2 regions of the Arsenicicoccus sp. UBA7492 genome follow, and region 2 is predicted to be linked to the other one. Evidence: riboswitches for the same ligand, from Rfam matches in the RefSeq annotation. Region 2 holds a riboswitch; the other holds the start of a gene.
What was found. A riboswitch is a leader RNA that binds a small molecule or an ion and turns the genes downstream of it on or off. The one in region 2 is predicted to bind FMN.
Positions count from the first base shown of each region.

Region 1: another riboswitch for FMN. It lies ahead of B4E97_RS06945 (ABC transporter permease); the one in region 2 lies ahead of ribD (bifunctional diaminohydroxyphosphoribosylaminopyrimidine deaminase/5-amino-6-(5-phosphoribosylamino)uracil reductase RibD).

Region 1 covers NZ_DLOE01000025.1:55,495-61,993, reverse strand. Annotated here, with positions in the region: gene B4E97_RS06975 (uracil-DNA glycosylase) at 1-85, opposite strand, end outside; gene B4E97_RS06970 (hypothetical protein) at 200-916, opposite strand; gene B4E97_RS06965 (HAAS signaling domain-containing protein) at 886-1,344, opposite strand; gene B4E97_RS06960 (PadR family transcriptional regulator) at 1,341-1,673, opposite strand; gene B4E97_RS06955 (hypothetical protein) at 1,907-2,404, opposite strand; gene B4E97_RS06950 (ABC transporter substrate-binding protein) at 2,373-3,434, opposite strand; gene B4E97_RS06945 (ABC transporter permease) at 3,499-4,278, opposite strand; FMN riboswitch at 4,406-4,537, opposite strand; gene B4E97_RS06940 (Ppx/GppA phosphatase family protein) at 4,575-5,588, opposite strand; gene B4E97_RS06935 (DUF501 domain-containing protein) at 5,585-6,124, opposite strand; gene B4E97_RS06930 (FtsB family cell division protein) at 6,172-6,499, opposite strand, start outside.
Region 2 covers NZ_DLOE01000012.1:45,450-51,948, reverse strand. Annotated here, with positions in the region: gene ribB (3,4-dihydroxy-2-butanone-4-phosphate synthase) at 1-1,194, opposite strand, end outside; gene ribD (bifunctional diaminohydroxyphosphoribosylaminopyrimidine deaminase/5-amino-6-(5-phosphoribosylamino)uracil reductase RibD) at 1,194-2,369, opposite strand; FMN riboswitch at 2,496-2,629, opposite strand; gene B4E97_RS03600 (HNH endonuclease signature motif containing protein) at 2,878-4,794, shown strand; gene B4E97_RS03595 (hypothetical protein) at 4,904-6,499, shown strand, end outside.

The DNA of each region.
Region 1 (6,499 bases), on a different contig from region 2:
AGGGATCCCCCGGCCAGCCGGTGCCCGGCGGCACCGGCGACGGGTGGAGGTCGCCGGTGCCGGGGTGCGGGAGGAGCAGGTCCATGCCCCGCAGGATGCCACCCCACCCCGCCGACCGGTCACTTACCGACCCACACCCCGCCCATGACCGACCACTCGGCGAGGAGGGACCCCGCCGAGTGGTCAGCTTCGGACGCGCTCAGGGGGTCGTCGTCCCGGTCGGGGTGGGCGTCGGGGCCGTGGCGGTCGACGTAGGTGCGGTCGAGGGCCCGGAGGTCATGGTCGGGCCGCCGCTCGGACCGCCCGGCCTGCTCGGGCTGGACGTCACACTCGGGCCAAGGGTCGCGCTCAGGCTTGACGTCGGGTTCGAACCGGCCGCCGAGCTGGCGCCGGGCGACGGGGTGGCGGTCGGCGCCGGCTGCACGGGCAGCAGCGGCGGCAGGGTGGCCGGCGGCCGCCAGGCGTACTCCTCGGCGTCGAGCTGTTCTTGGGTGGGGTGCCAGGCGTCGGTGCTCGGCAGGCTGCGGGGGACGACGTTGCGCTGCGCCTGCCCATAGCTGTCGACGGAGGCGATCCGGTCCTGCACGTCGTGCGGCCGCACGATCAAAGGGCTTCCGCCCTCGTCGAAGAGCCGGGCCCGCGGAACCGGGTTGCCCTGCTCGTCGTAGACGAAGACGTTGGCCACCTCGACACCTTCCCTGGACAGTCCGGACGGCGCCGCAGGCTGGGAGTACACGGCCGGCAGGTAGTTCCCGTCCCCGTAGAACCGCTCGACCAGCTGCGCCCCGAATACCAGCGAGGCGACCACGGCGATCGTGTTGGCCAGGCCGATCGCCAACCGAGCAGCCCTGGGCACCCCCCTGCCGCGCCAGCCGATCCACACGCTCAGGGGCACGGCGGCGAGGAGCAGCAGCACGCTCGCCACCTGCCCCAGGCCCAGCATCGCGTTGATGCACCACACGGCGAGGAAGCCCGCAGCAGCCACCACGCCGGGTGGAGCGTCCTGACATAGTCGCGCGGGTGACGCAGCCACGGATGCCGTTGCAGCGCAGCGTCATACGACTCCCGCACGGTAGCCGTGGCCTCCCGCATCCCCCTGGTGCGGGAGGCCACGGCGGATCGTGGGGGCAGGCCGGCAGCGGCGCGCAGCTCGGCGGCGTAGGTCTCGGGCTCGCCGAGACGGGCGACGAGCGAGCCTGCCTCCGAACGGATCTCGGCCAGGTCGGCCTCCATGCCGGAGGTCAGCTCGTCGACGTCGTCGGCGCGCAGGTCGTCCAGCGCCCGCCTCACCCGCGCCACGTAGTCGCGGATCTCGTTGTCGCCCAGCACGATCGTGTCGCTCATGCCACTGCCTCCGCATCCTTGAGCAGGTCGTTCATGGTCCCGGCGAAGGTCCGCCAGGTCTTGCCCTGGCGCTCGAGGATCGCGCGCCCCTCGCCGGTGATGCCGTAGTACTTGCGGTGCGGGCCCTCGTCGCTCGGCACGACGTAGGACGTCAGCGCGCCGGCCGCGAAGAGCCGGCGCAGCGTGCCGTACACGCTGGCCTCCCCCACGTCCTCGAGACCCGCCGCCCGGATGCGCCGGACGACGTCGTAGCCGTAGCCGTCCTCGCGCGCCACCACGGCCAGGACGGCGAGGTCGAGCACGCCCTTGACGAGCTGAGTGGTCTCCATGGGCACCTCCTTCTTCCACATCGCACACTACCGCGCAATCCGCACTAGTGTCCACAGCGAGATAGTCACGGTCCGGTCTCGTGGCGTCGTTCGGCACCTGCACCTTCGTCGTCGGTATGCCGGACCGTCGGCGCATGACGAAGGGCCGCCCCGCGACGGCGGGACGGCCCTTCGTGACCGGGGCTGACTCGTGGCAGGCCGCCCGACGCTGTGGTCGGCGGCCGCCGGTCGGGTCAGGCGTGGGTGCGAAGGCGACGGGCTGCGGCCACCACCGCACCGGCCGCGGCCACCAGCCCCAGCCCCAGCCCCAGCCCCAGACCACCGGCCACCATCGGCGCGGGCGAGTCGGACGTCTGGGCTGACCTCTGCGCCGCGGGCTGCCCCGCCACGGGCTGGGCCGCTGCCGGCGCACCGCCCGCCGCGAATCCGCCTGCGGTGCCGGACCGGTCGTAGCCGGAGCCCGGCAGCTTGTCGGCGTACTTGGCGTGCACGGTGCGCTGGTAGTCGCGCAGCGCCATGCCGGCACCGACGGCTGCCCGCGCCTCGTCGTTGAGGGGCAGCACGCGATCGCCCTTGACGGCATACCAGGCGTTGATCTGCGGCTCGCGGAACAGCGAGCCACCGGAGGCCTTGCGGGCCAGCTGGGCCTCGAGGCCCCCACCGGCCGCGTTGACGGCCTCACGTCCGCGGCAGGTCGCGTCAGCGCGAGACGTAGCCCGCCGCCACCGCATCGGCGGCGGGGACGTCCTTGGCGATGAGGCCCTGCGAGCGCATGAACGCCGTCATCGACGCCCACTGCGCCGGGTCCAGCCGACCGCTGACCGCCCCGTCCTTGGTGAGCATCACCTTGACCGTGGCGTCCAGCGTGGCGCAGGCCGCGGTGGCGGCCTTGGCGTCCGCGAGGTTGGGCACGTGCCGCGACGAGTCCTTGATGGTCTGCTCCGGGTCGGAGGCCATCGTCTGGATGCCGTCGAGCATGCCGTCGGCCACCGCGCGCACCCGCGCCGGGTTGGCCTGCAGATATTTCCTCGTCGTGACGAGCGAGATGGACACGAGCGGGACCTCACCGGTCGCGGTGAGCGGGATCGAGCGCACGTCGAGCCCCGCGAGCCGCATCTGCACGGTGTCGTTGTTGGCATAGCCCATGACGGCGTCGACCTTGTCGGTCGCGAGGGCGGCCTGGCTGGTGTAGCCGATCTCGGTGACCCGCACGTCCTGGTCCGTGATCCCGGCGGCCTTGAACATCGCCAGGGCCCCGAGCCAGCTCTCGCCATACCGCCCGGGCACCCCGAGGGACCGGCCCTTGAGGTCGGCCGGAGTCTTGATCGGGGAGTCGGCCGGGACGATCAGCTCGACGGGGTACCGCCGGTAGTAGGAGGCGACCGCGACGAGGTCCAGGCCCTTGGCCCGCGCCTCGACCATCTCGTCGCCCCCCGCGATCACGAGGTCCTCCTGCCCGGAGGCGATCGCGGTGAACAGCCCCTCCTGCGCGCCGTGGTGCCGGACCGTCACGTCGGCCCCCCGCTTGCGGAAGTAGCCCTGCTCGATCCCCACGTAGAACGGTGCGAACTGGATGTTGGGGATGTAGGTCAGTCCCACCGTGGCCTTGTCACCCCCGGCGCTGCTGCCGGCGGGGGTGGCAGCGGTGGACGACCGGACCACCTGATCGCTGCCGCTGCCGCTGCCGCCGCCGCACGCGGCCAGCGCCAGCACCGAGGTGAGTCCGGCGGCGGTGAGCAGGGATCGGCGGGTGATGGTCACGGGGAGTGGTCCTCTCGAGGGGTGCTGCGGGGGGTGGCTGATGGGGGGTGGGGACGGTTCGAGGTCAGCCGCGCGGGGTCTCGCGGACGTCGGCGACGATCGAGGAGCGTCGCTCGACGACCAGGAGCAGGGTGTATGCCGAGGCCGCGATGGCGCACAGCATGACGATCACGGCGACCATCCCGGCGGTGTCGACGGCGTCGCGCTGCAGGGTGAGCAGGGTGCCGAGTCCCTCGCCGCCCATGACCATCTCGCCCACGACCGCCCCGGTCACCGACAGGGTGAAGCCGTTGCGCAGCCCGGCGAGGACGTTGGGGAGCGCCAGGGGTGCCTCGACGTGTCGCAGCAGGTCCCAGCTGCCGGCGCCGTCGATCCGGGCGGCGTCGACCACCTCGTGCGGCACGTGGGTGAGGCCGACGACCGAGGAGATGAGGATGGGAAAGAACACCATGAGCGAGCACAGCGCCACGATCGCGGTCAGGCCGTAGCCGACCCAGAGCACCAGCAGCGGCGCGAGCGCGATGGCGGGGATCGCCTGGGTGGCGCCGAGGAAGGGGGTGACGGCGGCGCCGACCCAGCGCGAGCGGTGGATCAGCACGGCCAGCGGCAGGGCGACGGCCGCGCCGAGCGCGCAGCCCCCGAGCGCCTCGGCGAGGGTGAGCGCGACATAGGGCCACACCACGGGTCCACCGAGCATGCCCACCAGCCGCGTCGCGACGTCGACCGGGCCGGGCAGCAGGAAGGCGGGCAGACCGCCATAGGCGGCGACCAGCTCCCAGACGGCGAGCAGGACCGCGCCGAGCGCCAGGGGCGCCAGCCAGGTGTGCCTCGCGTGTCGGGACATCCTCACCTCCGGTCGACTCCCGTGCCGTTGCTGCGTGGCTGCGCCGGGGTCACCGTCGGTCGACGGACGTGCGCCAGGTGCGGCTCCGACCCGGTCGCGACGACCGGAGCGGGCGCCGACGAGGCGCCGCGTGCTGCCTCCCATCCGGACTTTCACCGTCGGTCCTGGAGTTCCACCAGGTCAACCGCCCACCTCGAGAGGTGGTCGGGTCGCGGACTGTCACCGCCGGCTCGGAATTGCACCGACCCCGGAGCACGTGCTCCCCCCAGTGTAGGCCCGTGGCCGGCCTCCCTCGGTCAGTCGACCGAACCCGCCAGGCGCAGGCAGACGCCGTCGAGGATGTCGTGCTCGGAGGAGACGACGAGGTCGTCGGCGCCCGCCCCCACGACGCGCTCGACGATCCGGCCCCAGATCAGGGCCCCGGGCCCGATGACGTCGACGCGGCCCGGGTGCATGAACGGCAGCGCCGCTCGGCTCGGTCGGTCCAGGCGCACCAGGTCCGCGCAGGCGGCGCGGACCACGTCGGCCGGGAGCCGGGACAGGTGGATGACCTCGGGGTCGTATGCCGCGAGCCCCATCGCGTGCGCGGTCACCGTCGTCACGGTGCCGGCGACGCCGACCAGCGTGCGCACGCCGGTGAGCTCGACCGTGCTGCAGGCCAGGTCGAGCTGCCGGTCGACCTCCGCCAGGGCGGCGGCGAGCTCGTCGGCCGTCGGCGGGTCGTGGTGCAGGTAGCGCTCGGCGTGCCGCACGCACCCCATGTCGACCGACCGGGCCGCCTCGACGACACCCTCAGCCGTCCCGCGCACCAGCTCGGTGGACCCGCCGCCGAGGTCGACGACGAGGTAGGGGCCGGGGATGCCGGCCGCCACCAGGTCACCCGTCGCGCCGAGGAAGGACAGCTCGGCCTCCTCGTCGCCGCTGATCACCTCGGGGACGACGCCGTCGTGCCCGTGCTCGGCGAAGGCGGCTCTCACCCCGGCCGCGAAGTCTTCCGCGTTGCCGGCGTCGCGGGCGGCCGAGGTCGCCACGAAGCGCACGGCCGAGACGCCGAGGCCGGCGCACTGCTCGGCATACTCGCGCGACCGTCCGAGAGCCCGCTCCATCGCGGCCTCGGAGATGCGCCCGGTCCGGTCGACCCCCTCGCCGAGACGGACGACCTCCATGCGGCGGACCACGTCGTGCAGCGCGCCGACGGCAGGCGCGGCAGGCCCATCAGGCACGGCGACGTCGACGTCCGCGACCAGGAGGCGGATGGAGTTGGTGCCGCAGTCCACGGCCGCGACGCGACGAACGGCCCCGTCGGTCACCGGCGCTCCCAGCCGTCCTCGGTGGGGGCGACGCAGGGTCCGGGGGCCCACCACTCCCCCACGGCCTCGACGGCCTCGTCCCCCAAGGGGTTGACGCCGGGCCCGGCAGCCAGCGCGTGACCGGCGAGGACGTGCAGGCACTTGACGCGGGTGGGCATCCCCCCGGCCGAGATGCCGTCGATCTCGGGGACCGAGCCGAGCTCGGCGCGGTCGGCGAGGTAGGCCTCGTGCGACCGCCGGTAGGCGCCCGCCAGCGCCTCGTCGTCCCGGAGGCGTTCGCTCATCTCGCGCATCACGCCCTGCGCCTCGAGGGTCGACAGGGCACCGGTCAGCCGTGGGCAGGTGGCGTAGTAGGTGGTCGGGAACGGCGTGCCGTCCGGCAGCCTCGGCAGGGTGCGCAGGACGTCAGGACGTCCGCACGGGCAGCGGTGGGCGACCTCGACGACGCCGCGCGCCTCGCGCCCGAGCTGGGCGTGGACCGCTGCGGCGTCCTCGTCGGTGAGACCCGGTGCGGGCGTGGTGGACTCGTTGCTCATGCGGTGGCCTTGGCCTTCGGGAGGAGAGGTATGTCGGGAGCCCGGCGTCAGCGCGTGGGCGAGGCACCGGGCGAGGTGCGGCCGCCGGGGGCGCTGCCGGACGGGGTGGAGCCGGGGCGGGGGGTGTCCGAGATCGTGGGCTGCGGCGTGGGCGTCGGGCCACCCTCGGCCGGGGCCACCGTCGGGTCGAGGCCGAGGCGGTCCGCGCTGGACAGGGAGGTCCAGACCTTGGAGTACCACGGGACCTGCTGCGCCTCCAGGTCGACCCCGACCACCTGGGCGTCCACCGAGGTGCGCCGGCCCGTCTGCGGGTCGAGCACGGTGTAGGACGTCTCGCCAGGCTTGACGAAGTGCAGCCGGGAGCGGATCTGCTGC
Region 2 (6,499 bases):
GAGCGTGTGGCCGAGGCGGTCGCGCTTGGTGCGCAGGTAGGCCGCGTTGGCGGGGTTGGGCGGGACATGGGAGGGCTCGGTCGCGGCGACCTCGATGCCGGCGTCGGTGAGGGCGTCGACCTTGCGAGGGTTGTTGGTGATCAGGCGGACTCGCGTCAGACCCAGGTCGTGGAGGATGGCCGCCGCGCCGGCGTACTCGCGGGCGTCCACGGGCAGGCCGAGCAGCTCCTGCGCCTCGACGGTGTCGGCGCCGGCGTCCTGCTCGTGATAGGCGGCGAGCTTGGCCAGCAGCCCCACGCCGCGGCCTTCGTGCCCGCGGACGTAGACCACGGCCCCGCCCTCGGCCGCCACCCGCGCGAGGGCGTGCTCGAGCTGCGGCCCGCAGTCGCACCGCAGCGACCCGAACGCGTCGCCCGTCAGGCACTCGGAGTGGACGCGCACCAGCGGCGTCGCGTCGGCGTCGGTCCCGCGAGGGCTGACCAGGGCCACGTGCTCGGCCCCGGTGACCAGGTCGTGATAGCCGTATGCCGAGAACAGCCCGTGCCGCGTGGGCACCGTGGTCCCGGCCGCGAGGCTCACGCGGTCGTGCACCTGGCGGTGACGGACCAGCGCGGCGATGGTGATGACCGGCAGGTCGTGCTGGGCGCCGAGGGCCACGACGTCGGGCGTCCGCATCATCTCCCCGGTGTCGTGGACGAGCTCGCCGATGGCGCCGACGGGGGACAGGCCGGCGAGACGGCACAGGTCGACGGCGGCCTCCGTGTGTCCGGCGCGGGTGAGGACGCCGCCGTCACGAGCGCGCAGCGGCACGACGTGGCCCGGCCGGATCAGGTCGGTCGGTCGCGCGTCGGCATCGGCGAGGGTGCGCAGGGTCGTGGCCCGGTCGGCGGCGCTGATGCCGGTCGTGACCCCGGCCGCGGCGTCGACGGTCACGGTGTAGGCCGTCCGCAGGCTGTCCTCGTTTCGCTCGACCATGAGGGGAAGGTCGAGCCGGTCGGCCCAGGCGTCGGGCATGGGCGCGCAGACGTAGCCGGACGAGTGCCGGATCGTCCACGCCAGCCACTCGGTGGTCATGGTCTGCGCGGCGAGGACGACGTCGCCCTCGTTCTCCCGGTCGACGTCGTCGAGGACGAGGACCGGCCGACCCTCCCGCAGCGCCCGCAGGGCGTCCTGGATGGGTGGCTCGAGGAACATCACTGTCCTCCTGGGTGATCGACGCGATGGTGCACCGGTTGGGGCCGGAGGGTGATCCGGACGTCGCCGTCGAGGACGGCCACGTCGGTGGTCGTGAGGCGGTGCGCGTCGGCGATGGTGGCGACCCCGAGATCCCCCACCGCGGCCGCGCCGGCGCCGAGCAGCGCGGGTGCGACATACGCCACGACCCGGTCGACCACCCCGGCCCGCAGCCAGGCGGCGGCCGTCGTGGGGCCGCCCTCGAGCCACACGTGACGGACGTCCAGCTCGTGCAGGGTGGCGAGGACCAGGTGCGGGTCGCGCTCGCGGACGAGCAGGCTCGGGGCGCCGTCGTCGAGCACCCGGGCCGTGGGCGGTATGTCGCGACGGCCCACCACCACGCGCACCGGCTGCCGCTCGTGGTGGGACCCGTCGGCGTCGCGCACCGTCAGGCGGGGATCGTCGGCGAGCACGGTGCCGGTGCCGACCACGACCGCTCCGGCGGTGGCTCGCAGCCGGTGCACGTCGGCGCGGGCCGCAGGGCCGGTGATCCACTGGCTGCTGCCGTCGCTCGCCGCCGAGCGGCCGTCGATCGTGGCGGCGAGCTTCCAGGTGACGAAGGGCCGGCCGTGGGTCACGGCGTGCACGAAGGCCTCGACCAGCGTGGCGGCCCCCTCGACCGGCACCAGGTCGCACCGGACACCGGCCGCGCGGAGGGTGTCGGCGCCCCCGACGGCCACGGGGTTGGGGTCGGGCAGGGCATAGGCGACTCGTCGGACCCCCGCCTCGACCAGGGCCTCGGCGCACGGGCCCGTGCGTCCGGTGTGGTTGCAGGGCTCCAGCGAGACGTAGGCGGTGCCGCCGCGGACGTCGTGGCCTCCGGCCCTGGCCTGGGCGAGCGCGGCCAGCTCGGCGTGCGGCGTGCCGGCGCCGCGGTGCCAGCCCTCGCCGACGACCTCGCCGTCGCTGCCCAGCAGGACGCAGCCGACGCGCGGGTTGGCGTCAGCCGCCGGGCCGTTGGCGGCCAGGGCTACGGCGCGGTGCAGGAGCACGAGGTCGCGCTCGCGCTGCTCACGGTCTCCGTGGCTGTGCTGCTCGTCGTGCTGGTCGTGTCTGTCGTGCTCGGCGTGCTTGTGGTGGTGGCCGTGTCGGTCGTGCTCGCCCCGGTCGTCGTCGGCGGCGGTCTGGCCGGTCATCTCGTCCCTCTCGCTCGCTGCTGGTGCGCGAGCTCCGGGGAATGACGGCGACGGACACCCTGGCCGGCCGGGCCGACATACGGCCTGCCGCAGGGTGCCCTGCGTCGAGGCACCCTCTCGGGCACCTCTCGTGCTGACTCCCATCCGGACTTTCACCGTCGGTCCTGGAGTTCCACCAGGTCAACCGCCCACCTCGAGAGGTGGTCGGGTCGCGGACTGTCACCGCCGGCTCGGAATTGCACCGACCCCGGAGCACGTGCCGCCGACTATGCCACAACGGCCTGTGGGCCCACCTCGACGTCCGTCGCAGCCTCGGAGGGGCGGGTCACGGTGCGCCTCGGATTCGCCGCCCTCGCCCGGGGCCTGCACGGCACGCGACATCGACCGGGCTGCACCGGCTCTGACCTGCGGAAACACCTATCCAGACCCTTCCCTCGACCGGCCTCAGGCGGTATCCTAGGACCAGGTCCCACGGTGGGGCGTTGAGGTTGGGGAAGGGGCGGTTAACATGATCATCGACACCCGCTCTCTCGGTCTGCCCGACGTGATCGTCGAGGCGTTGGAGACGATCCTGGTCGCCACCACCGACACACCCCCTGGAGCCGAGCCGCGCCCTGACTCAGAGGTGCTGGAACAGCTGGCCCTGGCTCGCGTGGTGGCTGTCCAACGCCTGACCGGACACCTGCACGCCCTGGCCATCTCCGCCCACGCGGAGCTGCAGGACAGCATCGCCACCGAGCTGGGCGCGCTCGCGGGTCCCGACCCGTGCCCGAGCCGCGCCGCCAAGGCCGTCGCGGAGGGCCATCGGGTGGCCAACGCCGAGATCGTCACCGCCACAGGCCTGGCCTTGCACGAGGTGCAGCGGCGCTCGCGCCTGGCCGCCTCGCCACGCGAGTTCCTGGGGGCGCTGCTGAGCGCGCTGACCCATGGCCGCACCACCCTCGAACGCGCCACCGCCGTGCGCGACGACACGGCCGCCCTGCCCGACGAGGCGGCGGAGCGCGTCCTCGACCGGGTCCTCGCGCCCAAGCACGGGCACGCCCCCGACGACCTCTCGCCCGAGGCGACGCTGAGCCACGCGCGCTTCCTGCGCCGGCTGCGCGAGCGGGTGGTCCACGAGACGGCACGGGTGCGCACCGCCGAGGAGGAGCGCACCCGGCGCCTCGAGGAGCGTGACGTGTGGAGCCGGGTCGACGACCACGGCGTGGCCCAGCTCGGCCTCTCCGGGCACCCGGATCAGGTGGCGGCGGCCAAGGGCCGGATCGACCAGCTCGCCCGGGCCGCCAAGCAGGGCGGCGACTCACGTCGGCTGGCGCAGCTGCGTGCTGACATCGCTCTGGCCCTGCTCACGCACGGGACGACCACGGCCCGGCCAGGGACCGGAGACGTGATCCAGCCGGAGACCAGGGATCTCCTCCCACCGACGTCCGGCGCAGCCGCGCCGCAGGGAGCCGATCGGCCGTGGGCACCGGGACCCGGGGGTGGCGATCTCGGCACCCTGGCGGCCAGGTCGGCCCCCGATGTGGTTGCCGCAGCGGGCAGCTCGGGTGCCGACGTCACCCCTGCGGCTCCGGACCCGTGGGTGCACCCAGACCCCGGATCTCCGTTCGCCGACCTCATCCTCCGCGACCACGAGGAGCAGGTCGCCTCCGAGCTGCATCAGCAGGAGGAGCTGGCCGCCGCGGACAGCGAGCGCGCGCGTGCCGCACAGGCTGCGGCCGCGCAGATCGCCCGCACCGCCGCGGCGCTGGCTGACCTGCGTGCCCCTGCCCACGTCGACGTGCGGGTCGACCTGCTGACCCTGCTCGGCCTGCGCGACGACCCGGGATACCTGGATGGCATCGGTCCGATCCCTGCCAAGACCGCGCGCGAGATCGCCCTGCGCACCGACAGCAGGTGGCACCGGCTTGTCCACGACCCCGTGACGGGCATCCTCTACGACCGCCGCACGGTCTCCTACCACCCCACACCGACGATGCGCGACGACGTCGTGGCCCGTGACCTCACCTGCCGCGCACCCGGCTGCACCCGCCCCGCCCAGGTGTGCGACCTCGACCACGTGACCCCCTACCCCACGGGTCCGACGAGCCCGGCCAACCTCGTGGCCCTGTGCCGCTACCACCACCAGCTCAAGACCCGAGGCCACTGGGACTACCGGCTCGACGGCGAGGGCCGGCTCCACGTGACGACCCGCACGGGACAGCGCGTCGAGGGCGGCGCGCACGAGCACCGGGACGCCGACCGTGCTGCCGCTGAGGTGCGTCCAGCACCCGGGCTGGACGAGTGGTCCGGCGGCGAGGGGCCGCGAGGGAGTCTGCCCGGACTGCTCGTTCCTGATCTGGCGACATGGCGACACCTCGACCTCGACAAGGTGCGCGCGCTCCGCGCTCGCGGCTTCATCGTCGTCCTGACGCTGGCAGCCTGAAGCGGGGTCCGGATTCACAGGTGACGTCCACCAACCATGGAGATAGGTGCGGCGTCGGAGGGGGTGCAACCGCGTTCCACGCACCACTCAGCCCCGAAAGGCCCCTGCCATGTCGTCGTCCGACACCCCCGCGTCGCGTCGCTCCACCTCGACGCGATCGATCGCGTCCTCCGCCCTGGTGTCCTCGTCCGTCGTCGCGACCCTGCTCGCGGGCACGTTCGCTGCCGCACCCGTGGCCCAGGCCTCGTCCCAGGTCGAGCAGGCCCGCCTCCCGCGCGCAGCCGCCGCCGCACCGGTCGTCGACGGCGAGAACGACGGCCCGCACTCGCCCGTCAACCGCAAGCGCGCCGCCACCACCACCGTCCGGCGGGCCGGTGCGGTCATCCGCGACGTCGACCTGGGTGACGTGGAGCTGGGCGAGCGCAAGGGACAGTTCCGGTCCCCGGTCCGCGGTGTCCTGGTGACCCCGGACCGTCCGCGCGCCAACGCGCCCCTGGTGATCATGTCCCACCTCCGCTCGCCCGGCTGCGCCGGTGACGTCAGCGCCTTCCCGTGCCCAGGCAAGGACGTGCGATACGACCGCGGCATGACCCACCTGGGGGAGTCGCTCGCCAAGCAGGGCTACAGCGTGCTCATCCCTGACCTGGCACCGCTGTTCATCGGCATCGGCATGGCCCAGCCCTACGACCAGCAGGCCGGCTACCGCACGATCGTGGGGCGGCTGCGCGACGAGACGGTGGCCGCCAGCGCGGGGCGCGCGACCGCTTTCGGCAAGGGGCTGAACGGCGCCATCGATGCCCGTCGCACCGCCTTGATCGTCCACTCCCGCTCGGCCTACGTTGCCGGCCCGCTGGTGCAGGCCTGGTCGCGCAGCAGCTCCCCGATCGTCTCGGTCATGGCCTACGGCGGCGCGTTCGACGCCCCCGACGACCACGGGCGGTTCACACCGATGATCCCGGACGTCCCGTTCCTCGGGATCGTGGATGACCGGGACAAGGACACGAAGTTCACGGGCCAGCTCTGGCTCACGCAGCACGCCGGCGCGAGCCGTCGCACCCCGGCCCTGATGAGCGTGGTGCCCGGTCTCGGTCACAACTACGTCAACCGCGCCCTGTCCTCCACGCGACTCGACGACCGTGCCGGGTGCGACGCCACCTGCCCGGGACCGGCGGCGCACGAGCGCTTCCTCAGCTCGGCCGCCCGCCTGTGGCTCGACGCCACCGTGCGCCGCACGCGCACGACGCTACCCATGACGGCCGCCGCCCCCCTCCCCGCCACCCTCGGTGGCCTGCCCGCTCGCTGGCTGGCGGTCACCAACGCTCCCCGCGTCAACGCCTACCTCGGCGGGATGCGCGGCTCGATGCGCCCGATCGGCCGCGGCGGCTCGGTGCGGCCCTGCCTGTACGTCGACCCGATGAATCCTGCCAAGCCCGCCAACGCCTGCCCCGAGCCGCAGCGCGGAGACGTCCAGAACGCGAGCCGCGTCGCTCGCGTCACCGTCACCCCCTCCGGTGGCGTGCGGGTGGCCGCCAGGACCAGGGGTGTGCGCGAGCTCGTCCTGCAGCTGAGCCCCAACGACGATCGGGCCGACCGACGCGCCGGCTCCCCGCTGCGGGTGACCGTCCGCACCGCGTCCGGGCGCCCCACCGTCATCGACGTCCCGGCCACCCACCCGGCGCTGCGCAACCGCGCCGGCGCGGACGCC